2 regions of the Peribacillus sp. SRI_006 genome follow, and region 2 is predicted to be linked to the other one. Evidence: riboswitches for the same ligand, from Rfam matches in the RefSeq annotation. Region 2 holds a riboswitch; the other holds the start of a gene.
What was found. Region 2 has a riboswitch for thiamine pyrophosphate ahead of tenA (thiaminase II). Riboswitches for the same ligand answer to the same signal wherever they lie in the genome.
Positions count from the first base shown of each region.

Region 1 (15,275 bases), on a different contig from region 2:
GTTTGTTCATTGACTCAATTCCATTTTTCATGATATTGACCAGTATCTGTTTAAGCTCGATGGGATTCATGTTAATGTGCAGGTCGTCACGGAAATCGAGAAGAAAGCCGATGTTGCGATTATTGGCAAAACTGGTCAATAGGTCGGAAATCTTTTGGATTTCATCATTTAAAGGAATGACCTGTACATTATCCGTTTGCGGTTTAGCTAAAGACAAATAGTCATTGATAATCACTTGTGTATATTCAAGTTCCGTAAGCATGGTCTGTACATAAAATTTTTCCGTTTCATTCAGTTCCTTCTCTTGATCTAATAGCTGGGCAAACCCTTTAACGACTGTAATCGGATTACGTATCTCATGTGCAATGGTGGCAGCTAGCTGTCCGACTGAGTTCAATTGCTTGGCCTGCTGTATTTCCTTATGAAATGCATTATTGGATTCCATCCTATTATTGGTTCCTATGAATACGAATACCAATATGATTTGTATAGCGATGAAATTAAGCGTGTTGCCGAAACTATCCAAAGCGACATATTCATAAGTGTGTTGAAGATCCGTTTTTGAAATGATCAAGATGGAAGCGGGACCTAATAAGATATTTAAACTGGCCACAATATAAAACCCGATCTTATCAAAGAGAAAAATGGGAAACAAGGGTGCTATAGCAAATAAGGCCAGCATGATGGCAGTATCCGGGAATATCCAAAATTTGCTATAAAAATAAACAGTAATTAAGAAAATGAATAGGGTTTTATAAAAATTGACTTCTGTTTTTAAGAAAAATAACAGAGAAATTATCATCCCCGATATTAAAATGACCTGTAATGTCATCTCGTAGGGATTATCTTTCCAACTTATAGGTGATACAGAAATCCCAACTAATAGTAAAAAGGATATCATTGCCATGAAAGCCTTCAGTATAAATCGGTGTTTGTTTTGATAATATTGATAATTTTTTAACATAATTCCCCTTAGTATTAATATTCTGTTTGCTTAATAGTAATATGATACTAGTTTTTTGTAAATCAGAAAAAGATAGATTTTGTCATCGATAACCTTTGTATCTATATTATGGAAAGGGAAAGGTGTGTACTTTCCAATATATGAGATTTATCGTCTGAAAGTTTGGTTTATTATAGGTATGGAAGATTTAAATTGTTTGAATAAGAAGCATGACTTGCATAAAAGCGGAGTAAGGAGTTAAGAAATGCGGAGGGTTTGGAAATATTTGGTTATAATCATTTGGACGGTCGTTTTTTTCTACTATTCCAATATGTACATGCCAAGAAATATTTTATATTTTTTTTAGAAAAAGAGGCTTTTAGGAGGCTTCTTATCATTAATCAAACAATAAAGTTTTCATACAACTTTTTGGTTGGGTAGAACGAACTGCATGAATGCCCTGCTTTTGATAGGTTATTTTAACCATTTTAACTACTATATTATTTCTTTACATTATATTCGCTGTAGATTCACATTCCCCTTTTAAAATAATGGTAATAATAGGAGGGAGAGAGGGAAATGAAAACGAATCTAAAGAAATTCGGTTTTTGTATGATGAGTGCGGCCTTTATATTGCAGGCTACTTCAATGGGGGCCTCCGCTGCAAATGGAAGTCATTCCAATTCATCTATTCATGAGAAGAAAATTGTGAATGTCGCACATAGGGGAGCTTCTGGTTATGCACCTGAACATACCATTCCCGCTTATCAAATGGGAGAACAAATGAAAGGCGACTACATAGAAATCGATCTTCAAATGACCAAGGATGGTAGATTGGTAGCAATGCATGATGAAAAAGTGGATCGTACAACGAATGGTACTGGACTTGTGAAGGATTTAACGCTGGCAGAAATCAAGAAACTGGACGCCGGTACTTGGTTCAATGAAAAATATCCACAATTGGCAAAAGAGGGATATGAAGGGTTAAAGGTCCCTACTCTTGAAGAAGTCTTTAAGAAGTTTGGAAAGAAGGCCAATTACTATATCGAAACAAAGTCCCCTGATGTGTATCCAGGGATGGAAGAAGAACTTCTGCAGGTTCTGGAAGAATATAAAATGGTGGATTCGAAGGGCCGTACAAACAATGTATTAATACAATCGTTCAGTAAAGAAAGCCTTATGAAGGTTCATGATTTGAATCCAAAGTTACCTCTTGTGCAACTTTTTTCATACAAGACCCAAGCAACCATTTCCGATGAAGAATTGGAATCCATAAAGGAATATGCAGTTGGCGTTGGCCCGAACTTCAGTAAAGTTGACGGACAATATGTGAAGATGGTTCGAAACCATGACCTCCAATTCCATCCATATACAGTAAATGAAAGAGCCGATATGAAAAAGGCGCTTGAGTGGGGTGCAACGGGGCTGTTTACGAATTATCCCGATGTGTTCAACGAGGTACTAAGTGAGTATAAGCACAAAGATAATGGAAATAAAGTTATTAAATAAATGGTTTCAAATGTGAGTTCCGGTTTCCGGGGCTTTTTTTTTTGTCATCCAGGTGCAGCATAATGGGCGATTAATTCTTGGGGAAATTAGATGTCCATAGGCTTAGTAGTCTTTCGGACGGGTATATAAAATAAATCAAGAAAATTTTAGGAGGTTGATTATGAAGGCTGTAACTTTTCAAGGAGCAAAAGATATACAGGTAAAACAGGTTGAAGATCCGAAACTTCAGGAAAAGGATGATATTATCGTCCGGGTGACTTCAACAGCTATATGCGGGTCCGACCTCCATATATATCAGGGGGCTTTGCCGACGCATAAAGATTATGTCATTGGCCATGAACCGATGGGCATCGTCGAAGAAGTGGGTCCGGAAGTGACAAAGGTGAAAAAAGGGGATAGGGTTGTCCTGCCTTTCAACATTTCTTGCGGGCACTGTTATTATTGTGAACATGATATGGAGAGTCAATGTGATAATTCCAACCCTAATGAAGCGGTGGATACAGGTGGGTACTTTGGTTTTACGGAACGATATGGGAACTATCCAGGCGGGCAGGCAGAATATTTAAGGGTACCATATGGAAACTTCATGCCGTTTGTCATTCCAGAGTCATGCGAACTAGAAGATGAGTCGCTTTTGTTCATGTCCGATGTGCTGCCAACCGCATATTGGAGTGTAGAGAACGCTGGCGTCAATAAAGATGATACGGTAGCGATATTGGGCTGTGGGCCGATTGGCTTGATGGCTCAGAAGTTCGCTTGGATGAAAGGAGCAAAAAGGGTCATTGCCATCGACAATCTACCTTATAGACTCAATAAGGCTAAACGGATGAATAAGGTAGAGGCGTATAACTTCGATGAATATAACGATATGGGCAGCTACATTAAGGAAATCACTTCTGGCGGTGCCGATGTGGTCATAGATTGTGTGGGAATGGATGGGAAGAAATCGCCGCTTGAGGCGGTTGAGCAAAAGCTGAAACTTCAGGGTGGAACGTTAAGTGCGATCGAGATTGCCCTTAACGCCGTACGTAAATTCGGCACGATTCAACTGACTGGCGTATACGGTTCGAAATATAATATGTTCCCATTAGGCAATATATTTGAGCGGAACATTAACCTGAAAATGGGACAAGCACCAGTCATTCACTACATGCCAAAGCTTTTTGATGAAATCACGGCTGGAAAGTTCGACCCCACGGAAATCATATCCCATAAAGTCCCTCTCGAAAAAGCGAGTGAGGCTTATCAAATCTTTAACGATCATGAAGATGAATGTATTAAAGTGGTGCTAAAGCCGTAATCTGAAGCTCATAAAAAGTCCAATGCATGGAGTTGCATTGGACTTTTTGGTTATGTTCATAAATAGTTAATGGTGTATTATGGATAAACGTATAAAAGAGGTTTGAAATATGAATGATAGTTATGCCTTTGAACCGAAGAAATCAGGTTTACACTGATTTTTTTACTATAATGGGTGGATTCGTTTCAGGGGAATCCGGAAATGTGACGACTGACCCTTCAATTGATGAAGGAGAATATGCCAAGTGAACTTGAATAAGGGTTTTTGGTAAGGAAATGGAGTATTTATATTATATAATGATAGTGACAAAAGGAGGATGTTCAGATGGTATATAACTCGGCAGCAGAACTTTGTGAAGGGTTTGGTTATCCCCCCGTTCACGTTAAATTGACGATAGAGATCAGCGATAAAAGATTGGGACCTGTAAAGGCAGAAGCGGAGATTGCCATCAAGCCTGTTAAGGCAAAGGGATATCTGGAAGTATTGGTGGAAGAATTGGAATCGGAGCATATCTTTGCCGATGAAAATGGCAGTATCTATGGCAGCTTCGGCATCGATCAAAGCATCCAGATATATGATGAAGTCCTGACTACCATTCCGTTCGAAGAGATAATGGGAAATGAAAATTGGAAAGAGACAGTTGAGGAATCCATCACGGCGGATAGACTAAAGGAACAACTGGGGAAATCCCTAAATGATTATCAATTCAGTGATTTGAGCGGGAAATATAAATTCAGGAAAAGATGTACGATAACAGAACTCCAATTCATAGATTAAACGAAAGGAGAAGGCGATATGCTTTCTCTTTTTTACATATGGCCATAATATTTTTCCTTATGATAATCAAATTCTTGCAGTGACACAATCTGTGAGAACCTTTAACCATACACAAGGGGCGCTCAGTAGGTTTTTAATGGTTTCAACTTGCATTTATTATATTGCTTTACATAGGTTAATATATTGTTAAGGGCTTTTATAAGAAATAGAAACGAATATTTTAAAAGATAAAAAGGAGAATATATGAAAATTGGTTTGGTACGGCATTTTAAGGTGGCACATGAATTTCCTACTGGGAAATCTGTGACGGCGGATGATATGAAGCAATGGTTTGTGGACTATGATGCAGCGGATATTATTTATGGAACGACTTTATTAGGCGTGGAGGAATGGCAGGAATGTTATTGCAGTGATATGTCGAGAGCCGTCAAGACAGCGGAACACATCTTTCCAGGCACGGTTCATCGGATGGAGGAGCTGCGGGAAATACCTTCTCCCCCTCTGAGAGGAAGGATTAAGCTGCCGTTCATCCTTTGGGCCATCTGGATTCGCTGCTGCTCGGTGATCAACAAGCAGACAAGGGCGGAAATTAAGTTTGCTGAGCAAAGAATCAATAAAGTATTGGATGAAGTCTTTGCAAAGGGGGAAAGGAATGTTCTGATCGTGAGTCATGCCGCCCTCATGGTATATATGAGGAAAGAGCTGATCCGACGGGGGTTCACCGGTCCAAAGTTCAAGATTGCTAGAAATGGAAAATTGTATGTATTTGAAAGCGGAAAAGGGAAATGAATATATGGTTCCCACCGGAAAAGGTAAGCCATTTTGCGAAGAAAGAGACATGCATTTTCCGAATAGTTATTCTTTTTTTATTGGTTGTGGTTTATTATTGTAATAGTGTAATTTTTACGAATTCAATATTGGGGAAAGAGGGGTGGACATTTTGCTGAAGGCAGTTTTTTTTGATTTAGATGATACATTACTATGGGATCAGAAAAGTGTAAAAGAGGCTTTTGTGGCCACATGCGAAGTTGCCAAGGAGAAATATGGTCTGAATGTCGACGAGTTTGAAGAAGCGGTGCGGAAGGAAGCGCGTGATCTTTATTCTTCTTACGATACATATGCATTCACTCAAATGATCGGAATCAACCCATTTGAGGGACTATGGGGGAATTTTCAGGATGATCATGATGAATTCCGGAAGATGGCCGGGATTGTACCGGCTTATCGGAAAGAAGCGTGGACGAGGGGCTTGAAGGCATTAGGGATCGATGACCCGGAATTTGGGCTTGAACTGGCAGAACGTTTCCCGGCCGAAAGACGCAAAAAGCCATTTATCTATGAAGAAACATTCCGTGTTCTGGATGAATTAAAAGGGAAGTACAAATTGCTATTGCTTACGAACGGATCTCCTGAGCTGCAAAATACCAAACTTGAAATAACGCCTGAACTGGTTCCTTATTTCGACCAAATCGTGATTTCAGGCGCATTTGGACGAGGTAAACCGGATGCCTCCATTTTTGAGCATGCTTTGGAAATCATGGAGCTAGATAAGGATGAAGTATTGATGGTCGGCGATAATTTAATGACCGATATCCTTGGAGCATCACGGGTAGGCATAAAGTCGGTTTGGATAAATCGCCATGATAAGGAACGGAATGAAGTGATTCCAACCTACGAAATCACGCATTTAGAGGAGCTTTTCCCTATCCTTGGGGGCCTGGGGAATTAATTGGCGGTCCTCCTCCAAATAACAAATTTTAGATGATTGCAGAGAAAATACTAGGTCTTTTAAATTATTTACAGAATGAAAAGGGTGAGATATAGTTACCCTGTAATCAATTAAATTATTCAGACTAGGGGTGTCCAATAAAAGTTGGGCTGAGAGAGAAGCGCTTAAGCTTCTTAACCCTCAGGACCTGATCTGGTTCATACCAGCGTGGGGAAGTTAGAATCTACTTAACGATGACCTTTCAACTGGTCATTTCTGTAGTCATACTAACGTTAGCCGGGTCTTAAATATGAGACCTGGCTTTTTCGTGCGAAATGGATTGGATTTTGTCCTTTTTAAATGAACTTAAAAAGGAGAAATGAAATCATGAAGAGTAATTCAGTAAATGACATGAACGTTTCAATTATGTCCAGTTTTGCCGGAAGTAAAAAAGTGTATGTTGAGGGATCTAGACCCGATATTAAAGTACCTATGCGTGAAATTGAGCTAAGTCCGACGACAGGGGCATTCGGCGAAGAGGAGAATCCGCCTTTACGTGTATATGATACAAGCGGCTTCTATACGGATTCAGAATATCCGATTGATATTCATAAAGGCCTTGCCCCGATTAGACGCAGCTGGGTTCTGGAACGGGAAGATGTTGAAGAGTATGAAGGGCGTGAAATAAAGCCGGAAGATAACGGATATAGAAAAGTGGAGTCACAATCCAATGCCGAAGTTTTTCCGGGATTGAAAAGAAAACCATTGCGTGCGGTGAAAGGGAAAAACGTAACCCAGCTCCATTATGCCCGCAAAGGGATCATTACTCCAGAAATGGAGTTCATTTCGATCAGGGAAAATGTAGCCCCTGAGTTTGTAAGGGAAGAGGTAGCTAGCGGGCGGGCTATCATTCCGGCAAATATTAACCATCCTGAAAGTGAGCCCATGATCATCGGACGTAATTTTCACGTGAAGATAAATGCGAATATTGGAAATTCAGCTGTCAGTTCATCGATCGAAGCTGAAGTGGAGAAAATGACTTGGGCTACACGATGGGGTGCAGACAACATAATGGATCTTTCCACAGGAAAGAATATTCACACGACGCGGGAATGGATTATCAGGAATTCACCTGTGCCTGTTGGGACGGTTCCGATATATCAAGCATTGGAAAAAGTGAATGGGGTCGCGGAAGATTTAAATTGGGAAGTATTCCGGGATACATTAATCGAGCAGGCTGAGCAAGGTGTCGATTACTTCACCATACACGCTGGTGTGCTTTTGCGATACATCCCAATGACAGCAAAGCGAGTTACGGGGATTGTTTCCCGGGGAGGCTCCATCATGGCACAATGGTGCTTGGCCCACCACCAAGAAAGCTTTCTCTATACACACTTTGAAGAGATTTGTGAAATCATGAAGACGTATGATGTTTCTTTCTCATTAGGTGACGGTCTCCGTCCGGGATCCATTGCAGATGCAAACGATGAGGCACAATTTGCGGAATTGGAAACACTTGGGGAATTGACGAAGATTGCTTGGAAGCACGATGTTCAAGTCATGGTGGAGGGACCCGGTCACGTACCGATGCATTTGATTAAAGAAAATATGGATAAACAGCTGGAAGTCTGTCAAGAAGCACCATTCTATACCCTGGGACCATTGACGACGGACATAGCTCCTGGATACGACCATATCACTTCTGCGATTGGTGCTGCCATGATTGGATGGTTTGGAACGGCCATGCTTTGCTATGTGACACCGAAAGAGCATTTGGGACTTCCGAATAAAGAGGATGTTCGGGTAGGGGTCATTACTTATAAAATTGCAGCACACGCAGCTGATCTTGCAAAAGGCCATCCGCAGGCAAGAAAACGGGATGATGCCCTTTCGAAGGCTAGATTCGAATTTCGTTGGAGAGATCAATTCAATCTTTCCCTTGATCCTGAAAGGGCGGTTGAATATCACGATGAAACTCTTCCGGCAGAAGGTGCCAAAACAGCCCATTTCTGTTCAATGTGCGGACCGAAATTCTGCAGTATGAGAATCTCTCAGGACATCCGTGATTTGGCGAAGGAAAAGGGTCTGGGCTTTGAGTCGGTAATTGATGAAGGGCTTAAAGAAAAAGCGAATGAATTTAGGAAAACGGATGGGGAAATCTATCAATGATTCCGACGAGAGGGAGAATTCGATGAATCGGGTAATCCAGATAAAAGTTGAAATGAAACAGTTGGAAACTCAATTGGAGCAGCTGAAAAGGGAGCTGAATATTTTTCGGGAGAATTGCAACCATGAATTTGTGAAAAATGATTATAGTCAACAATGTACAAAGTGCCACTTGATCGAAAGTCTTCAATGGTAATGATTCCTTAATCGTCCTTTTGGAATGAATCCCTTAATCATGTTGATTCGATTACAAAACATGATTAAGGGGATCTATCATTACTATTTACATACTTGTTTTATTGATATGAAGGGGAGGAGGGACAAGCCATCCTTTTTCCTTATTCAATCTTAGGAAGTCAGCACCCAATGCAGCTTTGTTGGTATGGAATTGCGCAAACATCTGTGCAATATCTTCGCGGATGCATTGACCCATCATTTGGCTGCAAGCAACTAATCCTGCATTAATATCGATTGATACTGAAGCGGAGATTTCAGGATCTTGAAGACGTGCCCCGACGGGAATATCCTCCAAATTAGCTTTAGGCCTTTCAGGTGGTGAGGGAGGCAGTCCTACGTTATTTTCTTTTAATAATGATTCAAGTTGGTCATGTTCCTGTTTCCCTTGATAGATCACTTCAACAAGCAATTTATGCAGGTCTTTGTCGCCAGTATGATTAAGCATGGTTTGATGACAGGCAATCAACCCTTTTGTAGTTGTTAGAAATGCCCATGTTCCAAAAACCTCTCCGTAATGCATAGGCTCATCTTTCGGATTTCCGCTTAAAATTCCCATAACCATCCTCCTTGAAATTCATTAACGAATTTAAGTTACCCTGAATTCATCCAAGCATGCATCGTTGGTGTTTGGGAAATGTTAGAGGGCTTTTAATGCTTACCCTTTTATTCCTTGCAGCCATTCTTGATAACATTCATCACACAGCATTTCGTTTCTATCCGTGTCAGTAATTTGAAATGTTACTATATGGATTTTTTTTCTTCCGTGACATCACTACAATAGAAGCATTGATGTGTCATTAGAAATCCTCCCATGTATATAAAGTGTTTATAGTTTAAAGCGCCACGATTTTTTTATACAGAAAAAATGATGCAGCAGTTTATTGGTCTTCTTGGAAGAGTTTAGATTGAATAATCCGGTTGGGGTTTAACATACTAAACGTGTTCGCTTGATTGATAAAATGAGGAGGGAAATACAATGCAAAACCAATATCAACAAGGTCAAGTACACCAGAACATGCAAACGGGTGCTATCCCCCCACAATTGAATCACGGTGGTCACGAAGTATTCGATGTACATGAAGTGCTGTCGGGAGCGATCGGTACTTTAAACACGTATACTCTTTTGCGTCAGCATGTCCAAGATCAGGAATTACTCGACATTCTGGATCGTCAATATCAGTTCATCCAAGATGAATATAATATTTCATTGGAGTGCTTCCAAACGGGCCAGGATCCTTCTAAACCAACTCAGAGCTACAAAATGAATCAAGGTAACGATTTTATATATGGATTGACACCAACCCAGCCAAAAAAACCTTTGCAATCCGTATCGGAAATTACGGATGAATGCATTTCAGGCTTGATGCTTGCGGCTGTTAAGTCTGCGGCATCCATGAAGGCGATGGCAGCGCTTGAAATAACGAATCCGGTGGTTCGCCGCGTATTTGCAGATTCCGTTCCGAACTGCATTGAAATGGCCTATGAGATTTCGATATATCAAAACAAACATCATTATTACCAAGTTCCGCAGCTTGCACAGCAGGATATGCAACAAATGATGAATTCGTATGCCCCCGCACAAGGAAATAACAACAACATGAGTCATTAAAAGCAGTTATTAATAACATAAAGAAGGGATAGGACTGATTCTCCTATCCCTTCTTTATCATTGTTTCATCTGATTTATTTCCTGAATGCATTCCTGGATGAGGGTAACAGCCTGGCTCATGGTTGCTCCTCCGCCAAATGCCGCGGTCACACCAATGGCTTCAAGAATTTCTTGTTCGGAACAGCCTTGATCAAGACATCCTTTTGTATGATAGATAATACAGTATTCATCTTGTGAATATAAGCTTATTCCTAGTGCGATAAGCTGTTTTTCTTTCTTGGACAATTGACCTTCTTTAAAGCACTCTTCCGTAAATGAATTGAATTTCTCAGCAAGATCTGGCATTTTATGCGTAAAGACACCGATTCCAGCTTTATAATCACGAAGAGCATTTTCAGTAGAATTGTTCGCTTCATATTCCATTTTCATTCAGCTCCATCCAAAATTTTTTCATCAAAAATTAGTATGAGCTAAATGTTGGACGATTAAACAGAAACGCAGGAGTTTACCGAAGTAATCATAGAACCGCCTTCCTACAAGGCAAGTGACCCCTTGGGGCGGGTGGCTTTGAACCATTGATAGCAAAGGATGCATATAAGTGCAACGTCAATCGCATCACCAGCATAGTACATTAACATTCCGCCATTTTCCGCTTGTACCTTGGTGACTCCGCTTGGCGGGTGGGCAAAAATATATTTAGAAAGGATATCATGGCCGGCCAGTGAAATTGTAAATACGATAGCTCGAAATATGAAGCTGAACCTGTGGGGTGCAGGGTCCATATAAATCATAGACGCAGTGAATAGATAGCCCGCTATGAACACGTGAAAATGCACTAATGCATGCAGAAGGGGATTCTGATGCATCAACCGGTACAGACCAGTCGTATAAAGGATCCAAAGCCCTCCAATATTAAGCGCAGAGGCAGTGATTGGATTGCTTAAAAATCGCAGCGGCCAACTTTTCAACACCTTTGAAAGGCGTCTTGCTGATTGTACATCAAGTGTTCGCAGTGCAAGCGTAATGGGTGCAGCAAGCACGAGCAGGATGGGTGCAATCATTCCAAGCAGTAAATGACCAACCATATGCGCCGTGAAGTCCATATGCGCACGATTGGCTATTAGGCCTATGATTGCAGAGGCTGCACAGAGAGTGCCAAGAATCCAAAAGAAGGTACGGTATAATGGCCATTTTTTATAGCGGCGGTTCGAAATGATGACAGCTGCGATATAAATCACTAAACCCGGCATGAGTAGCATCAATAAAACCGGTTCAAAACCAGTTCCGTTATCATGAATATGTCCATTACTGTGCATTGCTGGCGTCTTCTTTCATTTTAAGTAAGCTGCGCCTTGTTTGAATGACGAGGGTAATGCCAATCAAGATCATGATTGTAGCGGCAATGTTCCAAGTCAAGTCGTATGGGAAAATATCGACATTGTAACGGATTTGATGGAGGCGCATGAGCTTGTGCTGGATGATTCCGTCATATAACTGGAAAGAACCTGCCCCGAGCAAAACTCCCCCTATCCACCTTTTCAGCCATAACCCCTTTCGACGGCGAAGGTCAGCGAACATGAATAACGACCCGACCGTTGCGAACCAGCTTAGGGCATGAAATAAACCATCCGAGATAAGCCCGATACTGGTTGTGGATTTGTCATAGAAATGATGCCAATGTAATAGTTGATGAAAGATGGCTTCATCGATGAATGCAACCAATCCGATCCCGAATAGAAAACCGGACCATAGGTTACGAGCGGAATAAGTATAACGTAATTCTGAAATGGATTGATCTCTTTGATTTCGGGGCTTGAAATCCATTTTTCATCCTCCTTTTTCCTATATATGGTTCTTTCTACTTTACCCTGTATTTTAAAGTTATAGACAGGTAGATGGACCTTTTATATATCTTATTTATTGAGCGATTCATAGCACAAAGAAAATCCTTGGCTTATTAGTTCAGTCATCAATGTTAATGGTATGTAAATTTCTTCTAATTATTGTTCATTATAACTGAATTATGGTTTTAAGCATGTACAGGCGGGTAATAAAAAACCGTATATCATAAAAAAAAGGAGGAGTTAATATGTTTCGCCATCAAAAAGAATTGCAATTTGAAGTTAAGGTAGATCGACCAGATCCGATGCTTGCCCGTCAAATTCAGGAAGTGTTAGGTGGACAGTTTGGGGAAATGACTGTCATGATGCAATACCTTATTCAGGGATTTAACTGCCGTGGAGAAGAAAAATACAAAGATATGCTGATGGATATCGGTACAGAGGAAATTGGACATGTAGAGATGCTTTGTTCACTCATTAGTCAATTGCTTGATGGCGCTTCTCCGGAAGATCAAGCAGAAGCCGCAAAAGATCCTGCTACAGCAGCGATCATGGGTGGTATCAATCCCCAGCATTTGCTCGTAAGCGGTCTTGGCGGACTGCCAACCAACTCGAATGGGGTGCCTTGGAACGGATCTTATATCGTAGCCAGCGGAAATTTATTAGCAGACATGCGATCCAATCTGCATGCTGAAAGCCAAGGACGCCTTCAAGTGGCCCGTTTATATCATATGACAAAAGATGAAGGGGTACGTGCTACCTTCCGTAAAATGTTAGCCCGTGATCGTTACCACCAATATCAATGGATGGCGGCCATTGCAGAACTTGAAGAAAAAAATGGCGTGGTTGTTCCCGCATCATTCCCACCGGAAGCGGAAATGGAATCTCAACCGGAAGCGTACGAATTCTGGAACTTATCGGAAGGTAATGAATCGGCAGATGGCCTATGGGCAACAGGAAGCGCCCCAGATGGTACGGGAGATTTTATTTATGTAGCTGAACCAGTCGCAAAAGGACAGATTCCTAACCCTAAGGTTCCGGCAGCACAATTGCATCATGACCTGGATAGAAGTCAATCGCTTAATAAAAGATAATATAAACTTTTCAAAAAAAGCTCGATGGCCCCGAAAGGGACATCGACTTTTTTTATTCTGCCTTGTTTGCCAAAACCTAATTATTTGCTTGTGGATATTTTTTGGAGTAGGATAGTTTCCATCTTCAAGACAAACCATTTTAAAAGGATGGTCACTAATTTAATGGTAAGGAGTGGGGCAAATGAAAGCAGTAGTGTTTAAAGAACCGGGTGGTGCTGAACAATTACTATTTAAAGATTTTTCAAAGCCCGTGCCCGGTAAAGGGGAAATATTAATAAAGGTTAAAGCGTCTGCGATAAATAGAACGGATATTGTTTCCCGGGAAGGGAAATCCGGTTATATGGCCAATCCAATATTGGGGATTGAAGTTTCCGGGGAAGTGGTGGAAACAGGGGAAGGAGCAAATATACAATCGGGAACGAGGGTGATGGGCCTTGTAAACGGCGGCGGTTATGCTCAATATGCTTTGATGCCGGCTGATCGTGCAATGAAGATACCGGATAACCTGTCATTTGAAGAAGCGGCAGCGATTCCTGAAGTATTCTTGACTGCGTACCAAACCTTGTTTTGGTTAGGTGAATTGACGGATCAAGAAACGGTATTGATTCATGCTGGCGGAAGCGGTGTAGGCACAGCAGCTATCCAACTGGCAAAAAAACTGACAAAAGCGAAAATCATCACTACAGCCGGCTCAAAGGAAAAATTGGATTTCTGTCACTCACTAGGAGCGGATATCTGTATCAACTATAAAGAACAAGCTTTTGATGAGGAAATCCTGAAAGCTACAAATAATCAAGGAGTGGATGTTATCCTGGATTTCATCGGTGCTTCTTACTGGGAGAAAAACCTTAAAAGCATAAAAACTGATGGACGATGGGTACTGATAGGCATTCTAGGCGGAACTGTAGTCGAGAAGGTGAACCTGATGGAACTTCTCTTAAAAAGAGTTCAATTAAAAGGCACTCTACTAACTCCCCGGAGTGATGAATATAAAAAAGAGTTAACGGAAGAATTCGTTAAAAAGGCAATGCCGTTGTTCCTCAAAAATGAAATCAAGGCAATCGTGGACCATGTCTTCCCTTTTGAAGAGGTACAAAGGGCGCATGAACATATGGAAGCCAATAAGAATGTAGGTAAAATCATCTTACAGGTAAATGAATGATTAAAGAAAAACTGCCTCGGTGCATGAATGGGGGAGGTTGCCCAGGATTAAGACAAGATTGGGCGACCTCTTTTCAGGTGATAAGCAAAAGGTGGAGCTGATGGCAGATTGATTGAAGGATGAAATATGGACAAAGTATAATGAATATATACAAAGTCAAGATACGCTTCACCGGTATCTGTCTAAGGGGGGAATCTTAATGAATGAACTGAATGCATTATTCAGGAAAAGAATAGGGCTCCAGGAAGATGTGAAACTGACATTTGAGAAATTAGACGAAATTCTCGATAAGACAGCGAAAACCATTCCTTTTGAAAACTTATCAATCATGGCATCCCATCTGAGTGATATCAATAAAGCGAATATCATGAACAAAGTCCTCCTGAGGAATGAGGGGGGATTATGCTATGAATTGAATTCAGCCCTTTATTTTTTCCTGTTGGAAAATGACTTTGATGTATCTTTGGTTCGTGGTGTCATCTATAATCAGGGGTGGATGACCATAGGAAGGACACATGTCACCATTCTATTGAACCATGAGGGCCAAACCTATTTGATCGATACGGGTTTTGGCGGGAATCTGCCATTAAAACCAGTTCCGTTGAACGGGCAAACGGTCGTTTCCCGAAATGGAGAATTCAGGATAAAAAAAGAAAGTACTAACCACGGAGATCATATCCTTGAATTAAAACTGAAACATAAAGATCGCGATTGGAGAATAGGCTATGCTTTCGATTCTTCACAACCCGTGGGAAATGTAGCGGAACTTAATGAGGTCCAAACGATCATCAGGGAAAATCCCCAATCGCCATTCAATAAACATCCATTAATCACCCGGTTGACAAACAGCGGGAACATCACTTTAACCGATACTTCCTTTACACAGTGGGAAAATGGAAAAGTGACGAAAGAAGAAATAGATGGAACAC
Region 1 is NZ_JBYCZT010000018.1:12,617-27,891, forward strand. It holds gene AC2YHV_RS22945 (sensor histidine kinase) at 1-907, opposite strand, end outside; gene AC2YHV_RS22950 (glycerophosphodiester phosphodiesterase) at 1,523-2,452, shown strand; gene AC2YHV_RS22955 (zinc-dependent alcohol dehydrogenase) at 2,613-3,752, shown strand; gene AC2YHV_RS22960 (hypothetical protein) at 4,077-4,529, shown strand; gene AC2YHV_RS22965 (histidine phosphatase family protein) at 4,773-5,318, shown strand; gene AC2YHV_RS22970 (HAD family hydrolase) at 5,470-6,258, shown strand; TPP riboswitch at 6,375-6,489, shown strand; gene thiC (phosphomethylpyrimidine synthase ThiC) at 6,625-8,406, shown strand; gene AC2YHV_RS22980 (hypothetical protein) at 8,429-8,599, shown strand; gene AC2YHV_RS22985 (DUF3231 family protein) at 8,687-9,196, opposite strand; gene AC2YHV_RS22990 (spore coat protein) at 9,617-10,249, shown strand; gene AC2YHV_RS22995 (carboxymuconolactone decarboxylase family protein) at 10,307-10,672, opposite strand; gene AC2YHV_RS23000 (cytochrome c oxidase assembly protein) at 10,783-11,565, opposite strand; gene AC2YHV_RS23005 (DUF2243 domain-containing protein) at 11,555-12,073, opposite strand; gene AC2YHV_RS23010 (manganese catalase) at 12,339-13,184, shown strand; gene AC2YHV_RS23015 (NAD(P)H-quinone oxidoreductase) at 13,366-14,346, shown strand; gene AC2YHV_RS23020 (arylamine N-acetyltransferase family protein) at 14,546-15,275, shown strand, end outside.
Region 1: another riboswitch for thiamine pyrophosphate. It lies ahead of thiC (phosphomethylpyrimidine synthase ThiC); the one in region 2 lies ahead of tenA (thiaminase II).

Region 2 (15,275 bases):
GTTTCATTGCTTTCGCCATTTTGACGGGGTCTTTTGCGCCGGAAACAGCAGTGTTAAGCAATACGCCATCCGCCCCTAATTCCATGGCGATTGCCGCATCGGAGGGCGTTCCAATCCCTGCATCGACAATTACCGGAACCTCTGATTGTTCCATGATGAATCGTAAGTTCAGTGGGTTTATAATGCCTTGACCAGAGCCAATTGGTGAAGCGCCAGGCATGATTGCATGGCACCCCACTTCTTCCAGGCGCTTAGCGAGCAACACGTCATCCGAAGTATAGGGCAAAACGGTGAATCCCAGTTTCACTAATTCTTCAGCAGCTTTTAAGGTTTCAATCGGATCAGGCAGCAGTGTTTTTTGACAGCCAATGACTTCTACCTTAATCATGTCACATAAGCCAGATGCCTTTGCAAGATGGGCAATGCGCACTGCTTCCTTGGCTGTTTTAGCTCCTGCTGTATTGGGAAGGAGTGTGTATTTTTTCAAATCAAGTTTTTCTAAAAAATTGGGCTGACTGGCTTCAAAAATGTTCATTCTCCGGACCGCAAACGTTAATATTTCCGCCTCCGAAACCTCCACTGATTGCTTTTGAACATCGAAATTTGGATATTTCCCAGTACCTAATAATAATCTTGAAGAAAATTCATAAGAACCTATCTTTAACATATCATCCGCCTCCTACAAAATGTACAATCTCTACCTTGTCACCATTTGACAAAAGTGTTTCACTAAGACTTTCTTTTGCTATTATTTCATCATTCAATTCAACAATCACCACTTTTTGATGTAAATCAAAGTGTTGCAAAAGCCCTGTAACTGTTGTTTCATTAGCAGGAATCCGTATTTTTTCCCCGTTAATAATCAATTCCACTTCATCCACCTCCATTAAGAATAAAGGGTCTGTATCGAACGATCCAATCGAAAAGCGGACCATTCGGCATTTGTTTTCCTTTCTAAAAGATCAGCTATAAGTAAACCTGTAATTGGAGACAGCAGGATGCCATTCCTGTAGTGCCCCGTTGCAATGAATAGTCCTTTGCATGCTGGATGTTCACCAAAGTACGGCAAGCCGTCCCCAGTTTGGGGGCGTATACCTGCCCATGTCTTTTCCAATTCGGTTCCTTTAATCGCCGGAAGCAATTGCGTTGCCTTTTCTATTAAGGTAGAGATACCGTCAAGACTTACCTTTTGATCGAAAGTGTTCGCTTTAACCGTTGCCCCGACAATGATTCTTCCGCCAACTTTGGGAACAAGATAACAGCCATGTGAGAAGATTGTCTTTTCAAGCAATGGACGATCGGTCAGGACGGAAAAGCACTCACCCTTTACTGGATAACTGTCGAGTCTCATCCCTGATTTTTCAAGGAGGAAAGCACTCCAAGCCCCACCTGCCACGATGACATTTTCACTTGAAAATCCACCTATGTTCGTGACCACTCCCGTCACACATCCGTTTTCCGTAATTAAATCGGAGACATGAACAAATTCCTTTATATCTACACCAAGGGCAGCTGCAGATTCAGTAAAAGCGAGCGACAGCCTAGTGGCCGAAACTTGTCCATCCTTCGGAATGAACATGGCCCCCTTAATCTCATCCGATAGAAGCGGTTCCGTTTTCCTTATTTCGGCAGTCGATAGCCATTCAGCCTCAAGTCCCGCATCTTGCTGGACTCTGATCATGTTCTTCAACTCGGCTACCTGATCTTTCGTTAGCGCCACCTTAAACATGCCTTTGTTCACTAATTCGATGTCTATTCCACTTATGTCTTTTAATTCTTCCGCCAGTGCAGGAAACATCCCCCTGCTTCGGCTTGCCAATGTAAAAAGCGGGTTATGAGCATCCAACTCGGCTTGTGCCCCTAACATCCCGGCTGCAGCACTCGATGCTTTACTGGCAAGTCTATCCTTTTCCAATAAAAGGACCTTTTTACCTCGCTTGGCTAATTGAAAAGCGATGGATCCACCTATTACTCCTCCCCCAACAATGATTGCATCATATATGGAATTCATCTTATGTCTCCTTTCCCAAAGACTTCGAATATTCTTTAACGGCTCTAACCGGATTTTCAGCTTCAAGCACACCTGACATGACGGCAATTCCGCGTGCCCCCGCATCCAGCACGACTTGGCAATTGAAAGGTGTTATTCCGCCTATCGCAATAATCGGAAGATTGACACTTCTTGTGATTGCATGAAGCTCCTCAACTCCCTTAGGAGGAAGTCCGATTTTTGAATCCGTTTCAAAAACATGTCCATAAATCGCGAAATTGGCCCCTTTGCTGAATGCGGCTTTCGCTTCATCCATGGAATGGATCGAACAGCCGACATTCATCCCTGGAAAAGCTCCTTTTACGACTCCCGCATCTAAACTATGAAAAGCCAATTGCACACCAAATACTTTGTGTACCCAAGCTACATCCACCCGGTCATTAATGATGATCTTAGAAAGCGGAATCTTATTATCATGTAATAGGGTCACTGCTCGATAGAGTTCCGATGCACTCATATGCTTTTCCCTTAGATAAAAGAAATCAACATGTTCCTGAATGTTTGAAGCGATTTCCACAAACTTTTCAATTGGCTGTTTCCCAGTAGAAATAATATGCAATTCATGTGCAATCATACTAAGAACCCCTAACTAGTAAAGTTACAATCTCATAAAATCAAATAGATACTAACGGGAATTGAATCGATAGATAAAAGCCGGCCAACAGCAGGATGATAAAATACAAAATGAAACCATGATCCTTTTTTGAAAATCCAAATTCATAATAGTATGTTCGATCCCGAGTGTCTGTAAATCGCTTTGCCTCCATCGCAACCGCGATTCGGTGAGCACGTCTGATGCTTCCCGATAACAACGGGATGGAATAGGCTTTCATTTTAAAATATACCGATCTTATCCCTTTTCCCCTTTCGAAACCGCGTACCTTCATCGCGTTTCGTATCGTTTGGAACTCCTCCATCATGATGGGAATCAGCCTTAATGCCGCCATGAAACTATAGGCATATTTCGGTTTAAGCTTAACTTGCTGCATTAACGAATAAAACAAGTTCACTGGCCTTGTCGTTAAGGAAAAAGTTAAACCAAGGGCCGCAAAGAACAAAGCTCGAAAGCCCACCAGTAATCCCCTCATGAAACTTTCTTCCGTAATCGATATTAGGCCCCACTCAAACCAAAGCGTCTCACCTTGCCCGAATAATATCATTGCAGAAGAGGTGGATATAAAAATGAAACAAAAGGGAATCGACAAAAGTAAGATTCGTTTTATCGAATGCCCGGTAAAAAACAAAAATAAAAGTAATACGCCAATGGTGATATTCATCATATAATTCAGGTCATGAATGAATAACGCCACGATGCATAACACAATCAGTACACCAAGTTTAAGGCTTGGATTAATTCTATGGAGCCATGTTTCTGCATTTGAAACATTCATCTACATGACACTCCTTTTATAGTGATAAAACTTTAGTCTCCAAAAATCCGGCTTGCGCAATGTTTTCATCACTTATTACGTTTCCGTCCTTAACCGTCCAGATCCTGGTTGCAAAGTTTTTTGAAATATGATCGTCATGAGTTACCATGATCACTGTTATTCCGCGTCTTCGATATTCCTCAAACCTTTCCAGTAATGCAAAGGTATTTTTCGAATCTTGGCCAAAGGTTGGCTCATCCAGGAGAATGATTTTTTTGTCTATTACGATTGAGGCGGCTACGCTTAAGCGACGCTTTTGACCCATTGATAATTGAAACGGATGTTTATCCCGATGTGCCTCCAGGCGGAACACTTTAAGCAAGGAGCGGACTCTCTCATCTATTTCTTGTTGCGGCCTTTTATCAATTCGCAATGAATAAGCAATCTCTTCATATACAGTATTTGCAACGAACTGAAACTCAGGATTTTGAAAGACAAACGTCATATGATCCGTTGGATTTTTCACCTTTTTAATCGGTGTTCCCAATAATTCATACTTACCATTCGTTTTTATGAACTGCATCAGTGCATGCAAAAGAGTACTCTTCCCCGCGCCATTTTCACCCCTGATTACAATCCATTCACCTGAATGGACCTTCAGCTCTTCAATCATGATTTTCTCCTCTTTATTCCGAAAACCGCGAAATCCTTGCACATCCATAAGGGGTGAATCATCTGTAAATGGGTGTTCCCGAATCGGTGCATACTGCTGTATATATTCATCCCAAACACCTGGGAACCAAATTCCATGTTCTTTCATTTCATTTTTATATAGTGAAAGAATGGTGTCTCTTGGACCATCAGCTATGATTTGACCATCATCGTTAAAAAGCACGATTCTTTCGATGAATTCTAAAACATGGTCAATTTTATGCTCGACGATAATAACCGTTTTGTCTCGTCCGACTTCCATCAACAATTCCCAGATTTCTTTCGTTCCTTCCGGATCAAGCATGGCGGTTGGTTCATCTAAAAATATCACTTCTGGTTCAAGGGCCAATACTGAAGCGATTGCCAGACGTTGTTTCATCCCGCCTGATAATGTTTCAATACTTGTATGGCCCAGGTTCAATCCTACTTTACGGAAATGATTTTGAATCTTCTCTTTCATTTCTTCTTTAGGGACGGAAAGATTCTCAAGGACGAAGGCAATTTCCTCATCGGCAAATGGCATGCAAAACTGACTATCAGGGTCTTGAAAAACATACCCCCACGAAGAAGGGCATTTCAATTTCTCCGTTTTCATCGGTACTTCGATGGAATTCGGAATCAATCCGCTTAACACTTGTAAAAGAGTCGACTTACCACATCCTGATGGTCCCAACAATAGCACTTTTTCTCCTTGATCGAACGATAATGATAGGTCCTTGAATATCAAAGATTCATCACCGGGAAATTTCATTCTTAACTTTTCAACAGAAACGATTGGTTCCATGGCCCTCAACCTCTACTTTTGATCCAGTTCTGCATAATCTTTATTTGAAACCGGACGCACAAGATTAGTTACTCCTGTTGCTTCCAGGACTTTAACTAGATAATAGGCAGTCACTCCTGCAAAGAATATGGAACCCACAAACCTCGCTATCATGAATAACGATAGATTCCAAGTTGAAAGCGCACCTATTTCCCCGTATGCAAAATCCATGATAACTGATGCCAGGCAGGAAGCTATCGCAGCTAAAACGGCCACCGGCATATTGAATTTTTTATATTTGAACGCCATGAACACCAGTTCCGCGAACAAACCTTGTACCACCCCATATAACAGTACGGTCAGCCCCCATGGTGAACCAAGAAAGAACTCCCCGGAAGCTGCAGCTATCTCCGCCAAAAGTGCCACACCCGGTTTCCGTAAAATTAAAAAGGCGACGGGGCCAGCTATAAACCACATTCCATAAATAAGTTGATCCAGATGTAACCCTAATGGTTTAACTGAATAATAAATCGAACCCCAAAGGATATAAACGATTCCAAATGCTACCGCAATTACGATCGTGACCAATATGTCCGTTAATTTCAATCCTTTTTTCATTGTTTCATTCCCCTTTATACTTCTAGTGTTTCCTTATGCACAGGCCATGTCTCTAAACGATAAGCCATTTCCCAAAATGAGTATTCATATTGGCTGCTGAGGATAAAATGCTCTTTCATTCTTTCCTTATCTTCGTCTGTCACTTTTTCAGCAATTTCATCAAGCCTGGCAATTTGTTCTTCCACCAAAGTACGGAACCACTCCCCTCCGTAAGCCGCTATCCATTCTTGATAAATCGGCTCTTCCGGAATGCACCCTTGCAGTCTTTCACCTATTTCATAATACAGCCAGTAACACGGCAAGATAGCTGCAATAACATCCCCTAAATGTCCCGAATAAGCCGCACGATACATGTGGGAAGTATAAGCATAAGCAGTCGGGGCAGGTTTGAAATTATCCCGTTCTTCTTTTGTGATGCCTAATCTCTCAGAAAAATTCTCATGAAGCTTCAACTCCGCTTCATATGTTCCTTGTGCATGGCCGGCAAGCCTGCTTGTTGTATGTAAATCTGTAGCTTTGACTGCCCCTAAAGCTTGAACCCTGGCAAAATGGGATAAATAATAGGCATCTTGCATGACATAATAGCGGAAACACTCCAATGGCAATGTGCCATCTCCTATTCCTGCAACAAACGGGTGATTAAAACTAGCTTCCCAAATATGATCAGCTTCCTGACGAATTTCCTCTGAAAACTTCATGTCCATTACCTCCAAATAATATTTTTCAAGAAATGTTACGAAAAAAAACCTTTTATCCCCCTTTTTTTGCAAACAAAAAACCACTTTCTTAAACGTAAAGAAAGTGGTTGTACTTGAAAAATACAGAAACGTATTGTTCCAGACCCCACTTCCCTACGCTGGAATAAACCAGATCAGGTTCTAAGGGTCTTAAAGTCATACTTTAATCTCAGCTTTTGTGGGTAAAAAATCAACTTTTACCTATAAAGCACCCCTAGTGGTACAAATTGTATATTAAATTCATTTGCCTTTATATTAACACGATAAATCCAATTGTCAAACGTATTAGAAAAGTTTTCTTGATTTAGGGTTACTAAACTTTCAATCCTCCATCCCCTCATTTCCCGTAGCCTTCAAAGAATTTGATCAAAGGGAGCTCAGTTAGTAGTTTACTCGTGAGTTTTACCGGTTTACTCGTGAATTCTACTGTTTTACTCGTGAGTTTTGCCGGTTTACTCGTGAATTCAGCTGCTTTACTCGTGAGTTTTGCAATTTTACTCGTGAATTTAATGAATTCACAGTAATCCCCTTTTGAACTTTCCATCAAACCAGCTCACTATTGTGACGCCGGTTAGGGATTTCCCAAAGCAACTTCTCAACTCGCGCCCATCCACCTCATCACCTCCTACTCATTTATTATGAATTCATTTTAGTAAACTTAATATTTTTAAAAACCATATAATTTCATAATGTGAAATTATAGGAAAAATTTATTTTTAATTGTGAACTATCAAAAGATCGCCCCGAAGAAATGACTTTCATTACCGCATTATCAAAAATCAGTGTTAAACTATCCATGTTCATTCATATTTCCAGCTTAATTAATAACGGCCTTTTTTTGTTCTTGACTTGAATAGATGAAAGTGGTGAGGAAAGTTTCAATTTTTCGTTCCTTTAGAAAGTTATACCAATTTTTTGTGGATATTCCTTTAAAAAAGAGTGTGGTTTTGAATTACCGCTACGAGGTAAAAGCTGTAATCGGAACAGGAAGCTACGGTATTGTTTATCGTTGCAATGATTTGAAAAAGAATGAAAATATAGTGATCAAACAGCTCCGGAAAAGTAAACGCCGCAGCAAAAAAGAGCTGAAACAGTTTGAAAATGAAATTTCCATATTACGAATGTTAAACCACAGAAATATCCCTAAATTTCACGAGAAATTTTCGCAAGATGGAAATGTTTATTTTGTGATGGATTTCATAGAAGGGAATAATTTAGAAGACCATATTTTCTCGAATCAATTAACGTTCAATGAGAAAGAGTCTCTATATTTTCTGGATAAGCTGGTCGATTTAGTATGTTATCTACATGAGCATGACATTTTCCATCAAGATTTACGTATACCGAATATTCTACTTAAGAACCATCAGCCCATTTTGATAGACTTTGGTTTGTCCAAGATGATCAATTCCGCCAACCTCGCAAAAGAATCCATTTTGCAGCTGAAAAGGCAGGATTTTTACGACTTGGGGGAAATACTTCTATATGTACTTTATACGACGTACGCTTCCAAAAGTAAAAAAGCACTTCCTTGGACAGAAGAGCTTTCGTTAGAAAAAGAAACCGTGCATTTACTGAAAAGGTTATTAAGCATCCAAGAACCTTACTCAGATATTAAAGAAATCTCAATGGACCTGAAGGCTGTATTGAAGTCAAAGAATTGGAATTAGCTGCTGCTGCCCCGCCCTTTTCTCTTGTAGCGGTCACTTCCACTCATGGGATACCTTTTGTACCCCCGGCTGCTGCTGCTGCTGCCTCGGCGATAATGCCCATGTCTTCGCTCACTGCTGCCTTGGGAAAGCTGTTTGATTTTTTTCATTATTTTCTTCAGCATTTCTTTCACCTCTTTTATTTTGGTTTTAAAGCCTGTTATTCATTTAGCCTAACATAGTCACAGTATAAACCTTATTAATAAGTACTATAATTTTTTTTCATTTGTGTTACAGTCCATTACTGCTTCATTCGGCTTTTTTCATTGTTGGTCATGGGAACGCCCTAATCCCTTCAATTTATGAAACTCCAAATGGCTCTTGCAATATACGAATAGATGACAAAGTCGATTTTTATCTTTTCCATTTCTGAGTCACATTCGGTATATATTATCTGTTTTTCGAATCAGTCAGTAAACAAAAAACCTGGCGCATATTTCATCGCCAGGTTTCAGACTGTAGACAAACTCGATGAAAATCGAGTTTGTCTATTTTTATGGCTTGTACAATTTGGACGTTGATTGGAACGTAGGGCACTCGCTTTCCGCGGGCGGTCGGCCCTCGGCTTTCGCCTGCGAGGTCTCCACTAGACGCGCTTTTCTAAGCAGGAGTCTCGAACACCCGCTCCAATCAACTTTGTCTTACCTTTTAGATAGAACACTTTTGCCTGGAGTCATTTTTGTTTTAAAATAGAATTATTAAAACTTGAGGTGATGAGAATGCTTTCTAAACATGATTCTATTCAGCGAGATCAACTTGAAATGATTACTTTAGATCAACTGGTGCCACCGAACCATTTGGTTCGTAAAATGGGAGCTGCCATTAATTTAAAGAAGATGGTCAATTGGACATGGCGAGGTACAAAAATGGCCTAACATGTGGGCCCGTAGAGCCGCAATCTCTTAACTTTAGGCGAAAATTCAAAGGGAATTTCAAAAGGGGTTCAGAATTTTTTAATTCCGAACCCCTTTTGTCTACAAACTGAAACCTGGCGCATATTTCATCGCCAGGTTTTTTTCTTCGTTCACCTTTTATTTTACAGCTTCTTTTAATTCCTTTCCTGCTTTAAAAGCAGGTACTTTACTAGCTGCAATTTGTATTTCTTCGCCAGTTTGCGGGTTTCTTCCTGTACGGGCAGCACGGTCACGCACTTCAAATGTACCAAAACCAACTAATTGGATTTTTTCATCTTTAGCAAGTGTAGCCGTGATTGTTTCAAACAATGCATCCACTACTTTTTTTGCTTCGTCTTTTGTCAGTTCAGCTTGTGCTGCAACACTGCTCACTAATTCTGTTTTATTCATATGAACACCTCATCCTTTTATTTTGTATAAAATATGTAGAGAAGACAACATAACATATCTTGTATGCCTCTGTCACTTATTATGGCTAAATAAAAGGAATTGCAGCTCAAAATTGATCTTTCTTGCAGATAAAAGGGCCTTGATCAACATACTAAGCACGGTCTGACTCTTGTTCAACTTTCTGCAGTTTCGAGCTGCAGCCATTGATAGACGGTATCCATATCAATGTTTTCTTCCAGATGGGAAGCCAAGAGGTTATACGCTTCCTCCCTGCGCTCCGAGTCGCTTTGAACGTTTTCTTTCACTTCATCCAACCCCTTGTTCCGTCGAATTTGGTTAACCAGTAATCTAGTGAACAAGCGATTATGGAATATTCCATGGAGATATGTTCCCATAACTTGGTTGTCATTGGAAATGGCTCCATCCTCTCTTCCATCCTTCAATAATAGAAAGGGCCTTACTTGTGACTTCAATGTCGTTCTGCCTAAATGTATTTCGAAACCGTTAAGATTCATTTGACTTTCCATTATCCCAGCAGAAAGGACACCTTCCATTTGTACCGTCTTCTTTTCTGCTTGAAAGACGGTTTCCACCGGAAGAAGCGAAAGCCCTTCTGCGTTCTCACCATCACCCTCGATAGCATCAGGATCGAAAAGTTTAGTCCCTAGCATTTGAAAACCGCCGCATATGCCGAAGATCATCGTTCCTTGTTTCCGCCGTTCATCGATGGCTCGATCAAATCCCATACGTTTCAACCACTCTAAATCATCCATCGTGTTTTTTGTACCCGGCAAAATTAGCAGATCGGGATTACCTAACTCATGGACACTGCTAACAAGTCGGACACCTACTCCCGGTTCGTCGAAAAAAGGATCCACATCTGTAAAATTGGAGATCCGCGGAAATCTCAGGACGGCTACATCGATCGGAAACTCAGCCTTTTTAGGTTTTTTAAAACGTAAGGAAGAGAGGGCAAGTGAATCTTCCGCTTCAATATTCACGTCTAGATAGGGCAGCACCCCGAGGACCGGAATCCCGGTTTCCTTTTCCACCCATTCAATGCCATCGTCCAACAATTCACGCATGCCACGAAATTTATTGATGATGATCCCCTTTACACTATCTCGTTCTTCTTTATCCAATAAGGCAAGTGTCCCGATAATGGACGCAAATACTCCACCACGATCAATATCGGCCACTAAAATGACAGCCGCATCCGTGAGTTTAGCCATTCGCATATTTGCAATATCCCGGTCCTTAAGGTTAATTTCAGCAGGACTTCCTGCCCCTTCGAGTACTAAGATGTCATATTCATCTTGTAGTTTTTCCACCGATTTACGGATGATGGGCATGGCTTCCTGGACAAATTGGGACCGATAGCTTTTTGCATTCATATCAAGAAAATGTTTTCCGTGAACGATCACTTCCGAAACCATATCCTGCTTTGGTTTCAGTAATATCGGATTCATATCAGTCGTTGCCGTTATCCGTGCTGCTTCCGCCTGTACTCCCTGAGCCCGTCCGATTTCACCGCCATCCAAGGTTACATAAGAATTCAAAGCCATGTTTTGTGATTTGAAAGGGACGACACGTAATCCTTTATTGGAAAATACCCGGCAAAACGCCGTACAAATCAAACTTTTCCCTACATCGGATGACGTCCCTTGTATCATGATGGATCGTGCCTTCATTACGCTCACCCCCTAAAACTCTAATCCTTTGACAGCACCGATACCCTCGTCATAATAATGCTTGGTCGCCTCAATCGATGAAACCAAATCCGCCATTTCCATAAGCTCTGGCTTGGCGTCCCTGCCGGTAATGACTATATGCATATGAGCGGGACGATTTCGTATTGCATCGATGACTTCAGCCAATGGCAAGACATCATCAATCGGGAATTTGGAAATGGCTAAAGCATTGTTCAGCTCATCCAAAACAAGTAAATCAATGCCCGGATCAGCAAGGGCAAGTTTCACCTTTTCCCAAGCTAACGCCAATGCATTGCGATGCTCTTCCGGGGTTTTGGTCCATGTGAAACCAATACCTAGCTGTTCCATTTTAACTCCTAACTTTCCCAATGCCAATGCTTCCCCATATGTACGCTCTGGAGATTTTATGAACTGAAGGTATTTGACATTCATTCCTCTGCCGATAGCCCTTAAAGTCACCCCTAATGAGGCAGTCGTCTTGCCCTTCCCATTTCCGGTATAAATAAGCATTAATCCTCTGCGTGCCACTCACTCACCTACCCTCATAACCAAACTGTTTTTTCTATGTATGAAGTCCTTTTAGTAGCAGGAACCGGTTGATCTCCTTTTGGGTATCCGACAAAAATGGTGCCGATCACTTTTTTGTTATCCGGTGAGCCGATAAATTCGTGCAGGCGTTCATCCCTGACAAGACCCACTCCTCTAGTCCGCCAAACGAATCCAAGACCTAGCTCTTTTGCGGCAAGCCACATCGAATGGACAGCGCAACAAGACGCGAATACATTGTCTTCGGATGAATCTGGATCATCCGGCAAAATATCAGAAGTCACGACAATGATGAGCGGTGTCGTCTTAACAACTTCAAGTGAACTTTCAATCAATTTTGGTTTGGTAGGGAAGCGCTCATGCAGATACCTTTCTGCCAAACTTTCATAACGGTGCTTCGCTTCTCCCTTGATTACATAAAAACTCCAAGGTTCACGCAATCGGTCGTTAGGGGCATACGTAGCCGCTTCCAATAACTGCCTGATTTTTTGATCTTCCACTTCTTTTTCTTCGTAATTCCTTATCGCCCGGCGTTCCTTCAATTCTTGAATGATGGACATTCCAACTCATTCCCTTCCATAATGGACTCTGATTCAATCACTCTTTCAAACCAATGGATTTTTTCTCTTAATTGGACGACATCCCCTACTAGAAAGATTGACGGATTTTGAATTTCTTCTTTTACAGCCTTCGAAGAAATCGAATTCAAAGTACCGGTGATCGTCCTTTGTTTATCTGTCGTGCCCCATTCAATGACGGCCACTGGCGTTTTACCGTCCCTGCCATGCTCCATCAATTTTTCACAGATGAACGGCATATTACCAATTCCCATATAAAAGGCAATGGTATCGATGCCTTGGGCCAACGCCTGCCAATTCAGGTTATCCTGCCCCTTGTAATCACGGCCATGGCCTGTCACAATGGCATAACTTGAGGCATGTTCACGGTGGGTTACCGGGATGCCCGCATAAGCCGGTGCTGCGATTCCTGCTGTGATTCCTGGGACGATATCATATTCAATCCCGTTTGCAGCCAGTATTTCTGCTTCCTCACCGCCCCGCCCGAAGACAAATGGATCTCCACCCTTCAGACGGGTGACGTTTTTCCCCTGTAAGGCTTTCTCCACTAAAAGTTCATGTATTTCATTTTGAATGAGATGATGTTTCCCTGGTGATTTCCCGCAATACACCAGTTCTGCATCTTCTTTTGCATAGTTTAATAGTTCTGGATTGACAAGCCTGTCATATGCAATGACATCCGCCTTTTGGATACATTCCAGTCCATATACCGTAATCAATTTCGGATCTCCGGGACCCGCACCGACCAGATGAACTTTTCCCGGTTTCATGCTCGCGCCTCCTCTTAAGCTTCAAAAAATACCTTTTACTAGTTGATAGTTTCATGGGCAGATCTGTTTTTTTGTTTTAAGCAAGCATCAATCCAGTTCTTTGCAAGTGTTGGATTGGAAGCAAAATGAAAGTGCGTATACCCAGCAACAAGGTTGTCCAATACACACCCCTCTTGTTTCGAACCGAATCTGCCTTTGGCTTCATAAGCATGTGTAAGATCAGCATCCGCTTCAAATGTTGAGTAGTGGAATTCATGACCTTTTGCCTGCTCCATTTCGTTGATCAAAAAATTGCCTGGAGTTCCTGTTATTTCACGATATCCTAGTGCTGCCAGTTTTTTCTGCATTTTAATCCTGCCCGGTATCATTCCTGCCATCTGATGCGTTTCTCCGGAAGTCGTTTCAATCGATTTGCTCAAAAACATGAAACCGCCACATTCCGCAAGAGTCGGCATCCCCTTTTCTATGGTGCTTCTGATGGATTTGATAGCATCCACGTTACCGGAAAGTTCAGCTGCAAATTCCTCAGGAAAACCGCCACCAAGGTATAAACCATCAGCATCCAATGGTACTTCATCCCCGTTTAATGGAGAAAAATACTTGATGTTCGCCCCATATGCTTCAAGCAGCTCAAGGTTTTCCTGATAATAAAAATTGAAGGCTGCATCTTTTGCGACGGCAATGCACACGTCACTTTCATTTTGATGTTGAAATATATTTGAGTTCCCACTGGAAACGGGATCTGTCTTTGACAATCGGTATAACTGATCGATATCGATTGTTTCCATGACCAATTGTGCAAGCTTATCGAAAAACGGATTTAGTTCCCCGCGTTCAATCGCAGGAATTAAACCTAAATGACGGCTTGGAATATCAATATCCAATTCCCGCTTCATAAATCCCAGCACCGGTACATCGCATTCTTGCTCAATGGCTGATTTGACGATTTTGTAATGGCCTACACTTCCCACTTGATTGGCAATGACCCCAATGATGTTCGGACCGGTCGAAAAGTCCTGAAATCCTTTTACGATGGCAGCTGCACTCCGAGCCATGCTGGCACAATTGACTACCAACAGGACAGGGCTTTGCGTGATGATGCTGATTTCAGCCGTCGATCCTGTATTGGCTAACGGACTTTTGCCATCGAAGAAGCCCATGACCCCTTCGATGATTGATATATCAGCTCCGGTACCTGCTTTGTTAAGAATTTCCCGGACAGTGTCATGTTCGAACATCCAACTGTCAAGATTGCGTGAAACCCTTCCTGTAACTGCAGTATGATAAGTAGGATCAATATAGTCAGGACCACATTTGAACCCTTGAACGGTATAGCCTTTCTTCTGGAGGGCTGCCATGATTCCGATGGTCAATGTCGTTTTTCCGACCCCGCTTCCGGTACCCGCAATTACCAGTCTTCTATCGTTCATATTTGTTTCTTCCTCCTTAAAAAGGAATGATCCCAACTGATATGGTTACGTTTCCCGATTTTTTCTTAACAAGCTCCAATTGTTCAGCTTTGGTATAAATCCTCACAGCCGGTTCACTCACACCATATGCACCCGTGTATTTAAACACTGTATCCGATGGCGCCTCGATTTTGGCTTGATTAAGCTCTTCGGGTTCATAATGCACGAATTCCCAGCCGTATTTTTCAACTACTTCAATCAAGCCGAGTTCGTCTTTCTTCAAGGAAATTGTACAGATAGCCTTAACGCTTTTTAATGAAAATGATAATTCGGCTAGTGTTTCTGCAATCACATGCTCAATTTCAGCAGCTTCCGTTCCCCTATTGCATCCGATACCGAGAGCGATGACCTTTGGACGATATACGATTCCATTTTCCAGGATCCTCTTTTCCGACTGCTTGAGCATGCGGTGAGTCACGACCAGAGCAGCTTGCGGCTTTGCTTGAAGCGCTTCTTCAATGGATGGGTATACGATAATTCGTTCAGGTAAAGCCGTATCATAATGCCACCAGTTCCGTTCCCCTGATTCCTGTACAACGGCAACATGCTCTTCATTTACAACGGACGCACTTACTGGCGTCAATTTTTCTGCTGAATCCCAAATCCAGCCGAAGCGCTGGCCGAATAAGTCGACAGGAATCGTTTTTTGTACATCAGAAGCCGTCGTGATTATGGCTCTTGCGTCAAGCGCTGCAGCCACTTCCTTTGTCAGTTCATTTGCCCCTCCCAGATGCCCTGAAAGTACACTGATAACATTTTCCCCTTTATCATCAATGACTACGACACCTGGATCCGTTTTCTTATCCTTCAAAATTGGTGCAATCATCCTGACTACTGCCCCGAGAGAAATAATTAGTATGATTCCTTTATATTCCTTGAACAAAGCTGGCAATAGCATACGGACACTGCCCGAAAAAAGCTGGATCTGTTTATGCTCT
Region 2 is NZ_JBYCZT010000002.1:39,784-55,058, reverse strand. It holds gene AC2YHV_RS02615 (thiazole synthase) at 1-667, opposite strand, end outside; gene thiS (sulfur carrier protein ThiS) at 669-872, opposite strand; gene thiO (glycine oxidase ThiO) at 887-2,011, opposite strand; gene AC2YHV_RS02600 (thiamine phosphate synthase) at 2,013-2,624, opposite strand; gene AC2YHV_RS02595 (energy-coupling factor transporter transmembrane component T family protein) at 2,665-3,441, opposite strand; gene AC2YHV_RS02590 (ABC transporter ATP-binding protein) at 3,458-4,915, opposite strand; gene AC2YHV_RS02585 (ECF transporter S component) at 4,928-5,512, opposite strand; gene tenA (thiaminase II) at 5,527-6,210, opposite strand; TPP riboswitch at 6,344-6,475, opposite strand; gene AC2YHV_RS02575 (hypothetical protein) at 6,587-6,793, opposite strand; gene AC2YHV_RS02570 (protein kinase domain-containing protein) at 7,191-7,919, shown strand; gene AC2YHV_RS02565 (hypothetical protein) at 8,678-8,833, shown strand; gene AC2YHV_RS02560 (HU family DNA-binding protein) at 8,990-9,262, opposite strand; gene AC2YHV_RS02555 (cobyric acid synthase) at 9,436-10,953, opposite strand; gene AC2YHV_RS02550 (cob(I)yrinic acid a,c-diamide adenosyltransferase) at 10,966-11,502, opposite strand; gene AC2YHV_RS02545 (nitroreductase family protein) at 11,517-12,080, opposite strand; gene cobA (uroporphyrinogen-III C-methyltransferase) at 12,059-12,868, opposite strand; gene AC2YHV_RS02535 (cobyrinic acid a,c-diamide synthase CobB) at 12,907-14,298, opposite strand; gene AC2YHV_RS02530 (cobalt-precorrin 5A hydrolase) at 14,315-15,275, opposite strand, start outside.